Regions from separate parts of the Enterobacter sp. QK-SA4 genome, predicted to be linked through region 2. Evidence: predicted binding sites of a transcription regulator. Region 2 holds the regulator's gene; the other holds the start of a gene.
The links. Region 2 encodes LexA, which represses DNA repair genes until DNA is damaged. Its sites were predicted from a motif close to TNCTGTATGTACATACAGNA; they were not measured.
Positions count from the first base shown of each region.

Region 1 (3,854 bases), 3.5 Mb from region 2:
ATGGCCGCCGTCTCTTTCTGTGCGCCTGCGGCAAAGCGCTTGCTGTAACGACGAAATTCATTCGCCGCCTCTTCCAGCGCGGCGGTAAGACGCTCGCGCTCAAGCGCTTCATCAAGCGTAGAGGCTTCGTAAACCTGCTCCATCAGCGGCAGCGTGGCGTCCATCCAGCCTTCCGCAATCGCTACGCCTGGCGATGCCGGAAGGGCACGAATGCGCGTATGGCGATACTGACCAAAGAGCGCGGCAAGCTGGGACTGGGAGAGGATCGCCGCCATCTGCGTGGCCAGCGTGACGAGGAAAGACTCTTCGCTTTCATCGTACTGACGTAGCTCGCGCTGCTGGACTACCAGCACGCCGAGCAGCTGGCGACGCTGGATAATCGGCACGCCAAGGAAAGCGCGGAAGCGCTCTTCTTTTACGGAAGGGATGTATTTAAAGCTGGGGTGTTTTTGCGCATCAGCAAGGTTGATGGGTTCAGCCAGCCGCCCAACCAGGCCCACGATACCTTCATCAAATGCAAGCGTGACGGTGCGTCCACGTGGTTTTTTCAAACCACGGGTCGCCATCAGGTAATAGCAGCGCCGATCGTGGTCGGCCAGATATACCGAACAGACCTCGGTCTCCATCGCAAGACAGATGTCAGTAACCAGAATATTCAGCGCCTCGTTCAGACGCGGAGCACTGGCCACCTTCTCGACTATTTCTCGCAAGCGGGTGAGCATGATTTGCGTAGCTTAACCTCTTTTACGTCGCCAGGCAGGTGCGCTCTGCGGCTTAGGCGGGATCTCCTGAAGCTGCATGACCACACTTGCAAACTCTTTCATCACCCTACGGTAAACATCGCGTTTAAATGACACGACCTGACGAACAGGATACCAATAGCTCACCCAGCGCCAGCCATCGAACTCCGGCGTACTGCTGGTTTGCATATTGATGTCTGAATCGTTGCCCACCAACTGCAACAGAAACCACTTCTGTTTCTGGCCGATACAAACCGGCTTTGTGTCCCAACGCACCAAACGTTTCGGTAACTTGTAACGCAACCAGTTGCGGGTCGAAGCCAGGATGCGAACATCTTTTCGGCTTAAACCGACCTCTTCAAAAAGCTCCCGGTACATCGCTTGTTCTGGGGACTCTCCCGGATTGATCCCGCCTTGCGGGAACTGCCAGGAGTGCTGACCATATCGCCGGGCCCACATTACCTGGCCCTGACGATTACAAATTACTATTCCTACGTTCGGGCGGTAGCCATCGTCATCAATCACCGGACTACCCCAAATTAAACCTTATATATGAATGATTGTTTCACACTACAGGGAGGCGGTAAACCACTCTCTTACAGGGCTGCAACCTAATAACATTTGAATAACTCACAAATAAGTACTGAGTTATAAACAGATGAGAGGCAGTGAAGGGAATTTTATTCACTTTTTCTGTGGATATAGTTGTGAAGAAGTGTCTGATTACCGATGAACAACCTCAAACCCTGTTTTGCCAACGCTTTCGAGTCATTCAAATAATTCAATATTTTTCATAAAGTTAAATGTATTTTTATGAACAAAAAACAGAATAGCGTGACGATCATCACATCAGGGATCGTCGTACTGATGAAAGATCGAACAGCGTCGGTTTTATCCACAGATTGTGCCAATAAGTTAGTCACAATTTGTTTGAAAATTCGATTTTCATCGCACGTCAAGGCTGTAAATTGAAACAGTAGTCAGGGTTATGCCCAGTTATCCCATTTTTCTGTGGATAACATGGTGTAAGATCCTGTTCATTGTCAGTGACCAGATTTGAACAACCGGTTTTCTGAGTCTGGTGAAACGATTTAAAAGCAATAAAAAAACCTATAAATCATAGACATGGAATATTGGTACAGAAATAGTTAAACTCTATCCACAGGGGACAATTTCTTCGTTTATTTTTTAATCAAAAGGTTACCTTCATGCATCTGCTTACACCCTTGCTCTCACCGCCGTCCAGCGAGGGCCAGTTGCTACAGCAGGCACAGCGTCTGGCAGGCTTTTCGCTTGGCGAGCTGGCGGCAATGGCAGGGCTTCAGATCCCGAAGGATCTAAAACGGGATAAAGGCTGGATCGGCATGCTGCTCGAGCTGTGGCTGGGCGCCAGCGCAGGGAGCAAACCCGAGCAGGATTTTGCAGCGCTTGGCGTGGAGTTAAAAACCATCCCCATAGACAGCCAGGGCAAGCCCCTTGAGACCACCTTCGTCTGCGTTGCGCCATTAACCGGCAACACCGGCGTGACGTGGGAAACCAGCCACGTTCGCCACAAGCTGAAGCGCGTGTTGTGGGTGCCGGTTGAAGGTGAGCGTCAGATCCCGCTGGCTGAGCGTCGCGTTGGCGCGCCGCTGCTCTGGTGCCCGAACGACGATGAGGAGCAACAGCTGCGTCTGGACTGGGAAGAGCTGATGGACATGATCGTGCTTGGGCAGGTAGAGCGCATCACCGCCCGGCACGGAGAAGTATTACAGCTGCGCCCGAAAGCGGCCAACAGTAAAGCGCTTACCGAGGCAATCGGCGCGCAGGGCGAGCCGATACTGACGCTGCCGCGCGGTTTTTATCTCAAAAAGAATTTCACCGGCGCACTCCTGGCACGTCATTTCCTCCTAAAAACATAGTTTTTTACTTATTTTGCGAGCTCCCAAACATAATCGACTGCTTTTTAAGATTTTACCGCTTCCTCCTGTTGCAATATCAGGTTAAAACTAAACTATGATTTGATACGCGCCAGATGAGGACGATAACGATGAAAAAATGGGCAGTGTTAGTTTCAGCAGTCGGTTTAGCGTTTGCCGTATCGGGCTGTAGCAGCGATTACGTTATGGCGACAAAAGACGGTCGAATGATCCTGACCGACGGCAAACCCGAAGTCGACGATGATACCGGTCTGGTCAGCTACCGCGACCAGGAAGGCAATAAAATGCAGATCAATCGCGACGAAGTATCGCAAATTATCGAGCGATAAACAGAGAGAGGTCAGTCGCTTGCTGGCCTTTTTGATTTTTTTCTTCCCCTTTTGCTTCCCCTCTGCCATGTTTATATTCCTTTGTCGGGCACGCCCTGACGCGGTCTATAAGTCTACTGAGGAAGCCGGCTATGCATTATCACCGTATCCCCCACAGCGCTCTTGAAATAAGCCAACTGGGGTTGGGCACGATGACATTTGGTGAACAAAACAGCGAAGCCGATGCCCATGCACAACTCGATTACGCCGTCAGCCAGGGGATTAACCTGATTGATGTCGCGGAGATGTACCCTGTTCCGCCACGTCCGGAAACGCAGGGACTTACCGAAACCTACGTCGGTAACTGGCTGGCAAAACGCGGCAACCGTGAAAAGCTGGTGATTGCCTCAAAAGTCAGTGGTCCCGCGCGCAACAACGATACCGGGATCCGCCCGAATCAGATCCTCGATCGTAAGAATATCCGCGCCGCACTGGACGCCAGCCTGAAGCGCCTGCAAACCGACTACCTCGACCTGTATCAGGTGCACTGGCCGCAGCGCCCAACCAACTGCTTTGGTAAGCTCGGCTACAGCTGGAATGAGAGTGCCCCCGCCGTAACGCTGCTGGAAACGCTGGAAGCGCTGACCGAGTGCCAGCGCGCGGGAAAAATCCGCTACATTGGCGTCTCTAACGAAACGGCCTTTGGCGTAATGCGCTATCTGCACCTGGCGGATAAACACGATCTGCCGCGTATCGTCACTATCCAGAATCCGTACAGCCTGCTTAACCGTAGCTATGAGGTGGGTCTGGCCGAAGTGACGCAATATGAAGAAGTGGAACTGCTAGCCTATTCCTGTCTCGGCTTTGGCACGCTGACGGGGAAATAC
Region 1 covers NZ_JBXFXH010000007.1:933,119-936,972, reverse strand. The annotation lists gene ptsP (phosphoenolpyruvate--protein phosphotransferase) at 1-722, opposite strand, end outside; gene rppH (RNA pyrophosphohydrolase) at 735-1,265, opposite strand; gene mutH (DNA mismatch repair endonuclease MutH) at 1,949-2,641, shown strand; gene AC1VYI_RS06135 (YgdI/YgdR family lipoprotein) at 2,770-2,988, shown strand; gene AC1VYI_RS06130 (NADP(H)-dependent aldo-keto reductase) at 3,120-3,854, shown strand, end outside.
Region 1: the regulator LexA is predicted to act here: its motif matches at 1,700-1,719, upstream of mutH (DNA mismatch repair endonuclease MutH).

Region 2 (3,854 bases):
CGTAAGAGAAGTTCGCTGCAATCTCTTCCATCAGCGCAATGGCGTTCTGCTGGGCTTTCTCATGCGATATTTTCTTGCTGCGCGCTTCGTCTTCAACGGCGCGAGCAATCGCTTTGGAGGCCAGCAGCTTGTTGAACAGATCCTGACGCGCCGGGAGACGCGGCCCTACGGCAGCCAGGCGCTGTCGGGCGAAGTGCATACGCGCCACGCGCGCCAGTTTTTGCGCGATGATCTTGTCGGTACCGTGCTCGTCCGCCATTCGACGCAGCGAAACGGAAGGGGAGAAACGCACAAAGCTGTCGCGTCCCAGCCAGGAGACCGCGAAGAACTTCTGGATGCCATTAAGCATGCGCAGCGGCGGGTTCTCTTCACCTTTTTCACGGCCCGGACGACGACCAAACATCACCGATACCGGCACCATCTGCACATCCAGATCGGGGTTGCTGCGGTGCAGGTCAAGATAGTCGTGGAACAGCTTGATGGACTCTTCTTTTGGCGTGTAATAGGTAAACACGCGCGGTCCACCGTGAATGAACACGTAGCGCGGCAGCAGCGTACCGTCAACTTCAAGCGGTTCAAGCGGGTCAGGTAAGTCATGCGCCAGACACTGGGCGCGAAGCGTCAGTAAGTCTGCCTTCGAGTTATAAGGCAAAACGTACATAATAGGACGCGACGTATCGAGCCCCAATTCCAGCGCGGGTTCTGCTGGGATAGACTTGCTTTTTACCAGGATGCTTAATGGTAAATTAAGTAATTTGTAGTAAATTCGTGGCCAGCCGGACATAAACGATGTAAAGCCTCTGGTTAATAATGCAATTGCGGCGCAAGGATAACAGAAAGCGCGCAAAATTTCTGTTGTTACCCGTCATACTTCAGGCTGTAGCGAAACGCGCTACAGTTCCTGTTACTGACGCTTTTTTTCATAAAAGGTTCTTTTAATGGCCAATAATACCACTGGGTTAACGCGTATCATCAAAGCCGCCGGCTATTCATGGAAAGGTTTCCGTGCCGCGTGGATCAACGAAGCTGCCTTTCGCCAGGAGGGCGTCGCCGCTATCATCGCGGTGATCGTCGCCTGTTTCCTTGATATTGATGCTATTACCCGCGTACTTCTAATCGGTTCCGTGCTTCTGGTGATGATAGTGGAAATTCTTAATAGCGCTATTGAGGCCGTTGTTGATCGCATAGGTTCAGATTTCCATGAGCTTTCTGGCCGCGCAAAAGACATGGGCTCTGCTGCCGTGCTGCTGGCGATTATCACTGCTGTTATCACCTGGGTCACGCTGCTTTGGTCACATTTCCGATGAGCCTCGAGGAATAATTAAGTCCCTGGTTTTTTGTGCAGTTTTTGGTTCCAAAATCGCCTTTGACTGTATATACTCACAGCATAACTGTATATACACCCAGGGGGCGGAATGAAAGCGTTAACGACCAGGCAGCAAGAGGTGTTTGATCTCATCCGGGATCATATCGGCCAGACGGGTATGCCACCCACGCGTGCGGAAATCGCGCAGCGTCTGGGCTTCCGTTCTCCGAATGCTGCTGAAGAACACCTGAAAGCGCTGGCGCGTAAAGGCGTGATTGAGATTGTTTCAGGCGCGTCACGCGGTATCCGCCTGCTGGTGGAAGAAGAGACGGGCATTCCGCTGATAGGCCGTGTTGCTGCCGGTGAGCCTTTACTGGCACAGCAGCATATTGAAGGCCACTACCAGGTCGATCCTGGCATGTTCAAACCAAGCGCTGATTTCCTGCTGCGCGTCAGCGGTATGTCGATGAAAGACATCGGTATTCTTGACGGCGATCTGCTTGCGGTGCACAAAACGCAGGATGTGCGTAACGGCCAGGTGGTTGTCGCGCGCATAGATGATGAAGTCACCGTCAAGCGTCTGAAAAAACAGGGGAACACCGTTCAGCTACTGCCTGAAAACAACGAGTTCTCCCCGATTGTGGTCGATCTCCGCGAACACAACTTCTCTATCGAAGGACTGGCGGTTGGGGTCATTCGCAACGGCGAATGGCTGTAACCTCTTCCTGACAGGCTATGGCGCCGCTGTAGCCTGCTCCATTCTCGACTCCCGGTATTTTTCATGTCACTGCTGACGGCATCCGATAAGGCATTGTGGCGTCTTGCTCTGCCGATGATTTTCTCCAATATTACCGTTCCCTTGCTGGGTCTGGTCGATACTGCCGTTATTGGCCACCTTGATTCGCCTGTTTATCTTGGCGGCGTGGCGATTGGCGCGACGGCAACCAGCTTCCTGTTTATGCTGCTGCTCTTTTTGCGCATGAGCACCACCGGGCTCACGGCCCAGGCTTATGGTGCAAAAGATCCGCTGCGTCTGGCGCGCGCGCTGGTCCAGCCGCTGATCCTTGCGCTCGGTGCAGGGGCGTTAATCGTTTTATTTCGTGCGCCTCTTATCGACCTTGCGCTCCATGTTGTCGGCGGCAGCGAGGCGGTACTTGCTCAGGCGCGACGTTTCCTTGAAATCCGCTGGCTCAGCGCGCCCGCCTCGCTGGCAAACCTGGTTCTGCTGGGGTGGCTCCTGGGCGTTCAGTACGCCCGTGCACCAGTGATTTTGCTGGTGGTAGGCAACCTTCTCAACATTGTGCTGGATGTCTGGCTGGTAATGGGCCTGCATATGAACGTGCGGGGCGCGGCGCTGGCGACGGCAATTGCCGAATACGGAACCTTTATTATTGGTCTGTGGATGGTCTGGCGCGTGCTGGCGATGCGCGGCATCTCCCTGGCGCAGCTCAAAACTGCATGGCGCGGCAATATCCGTAGGCTGCTGGCGCTTAATCGTGACATCATGCTGCGCTCGCTGCTGCTTCAGCTCTGCTTCGGCGCGCTGACGGTTTTCGGGGCGCGACTGGGGCCAGAAATCGTTGCGGTCAACGCGGTATTGATGACGCTACTGACCTTTACCGCCTACGCGCTGGACGGTTTTGCCTATGCGGTAGAAGCGTATTCCGGGCAGGCTTACGGCGCGCGCGAAAGCGGGCAGCTGCGGGACGTCTGGCGGGCAGCCTGCCGCCAGTCGGGACTGGTGGCGCTGGCGTTCGGCCTGGTTTATGCCTGCCTTGGTGAGCAAATCGTCGCGTTGCTTACGTCTATCCCTGCGCTGCGCGAGCTGGCGAGTCACTATCTCATCTGGCAAGTCATCTTACCGGTGGTCGGCGTCTGGTGTTATCTGCTGGACGGCATGTTTATTGGTGCGACGCGCGGAGCGGAAATGCGCAACAGCATGGCGGTCGCGGCGGCAGGGTTTGGCCTGACGCTGCTGACGCTTCCCTGGCTGGGTAATCACGGTTTGTGGCTGGCCCTGGCCGTTTTCCTCTCGCTGAGAGGGATATCGCTGGCTTTTATCTGGCATCGCCACTGGCAAAACGATACCTGGTTCCCTACACGTCACGATATATCGTGACGGTTAAAGATTCCGAATATGAAATCAACTGCCGAATCCTTAACTACAATAATTATCACGTCCAGCAGAAAAGAACGTAACGGACGTTACGACCCGACGCTTAACTAAGAGGACACGATGATGAATAAAGACGAAATCGGCGGCAACTGGAAGCAGTTCAAAGGTAAAGCGAAAGAACAGTGGGGTAAGCTGACTGATGACGATATGACCGTCATTGAAGGTAAACGCGATCAGCTTGTCGGTAAAATTCAGGAACGTTACGGCTACGCGAAAGACCAGGCGGAAAAAGAAGTGGGCGACTGGGAAAAACGCAACGACTACCGCTGGTAACCGGGCTTTACCCGCAAGTACAAGGAAGTACACCCTGAGGGCGGCCATGAGCCGCCTTTTCTTTTGCCGTTAACGCGGTTTTTTCTTCACAAGAATAGA
Region 2 covers NZ_JBXFXH010000007.1:4,410,929-4,414,782, reverse strand. The annotation lists gene plsB (glycerol-3-phosphate 1-O-acyltransferase PlsB) at 1-784, opposite strand, end outside; gene AC1VYI_RS22885 (diacylglycerol kinase) at 939-1,307, shown strand; gene lexA (transcriptional repressor LexA) at 1,416-2,024, shown strand; gene dinF (MATE family efflux transporter DinF) at 2,088-3,425, shown strand; gene AC1VYI_RS22870 (CsbD family protein) at 3,546-3,755, shown strand; gene zur (zinc uptake transcriptional repressor Zur) at 3,825-3,854, opposite strand, start outside.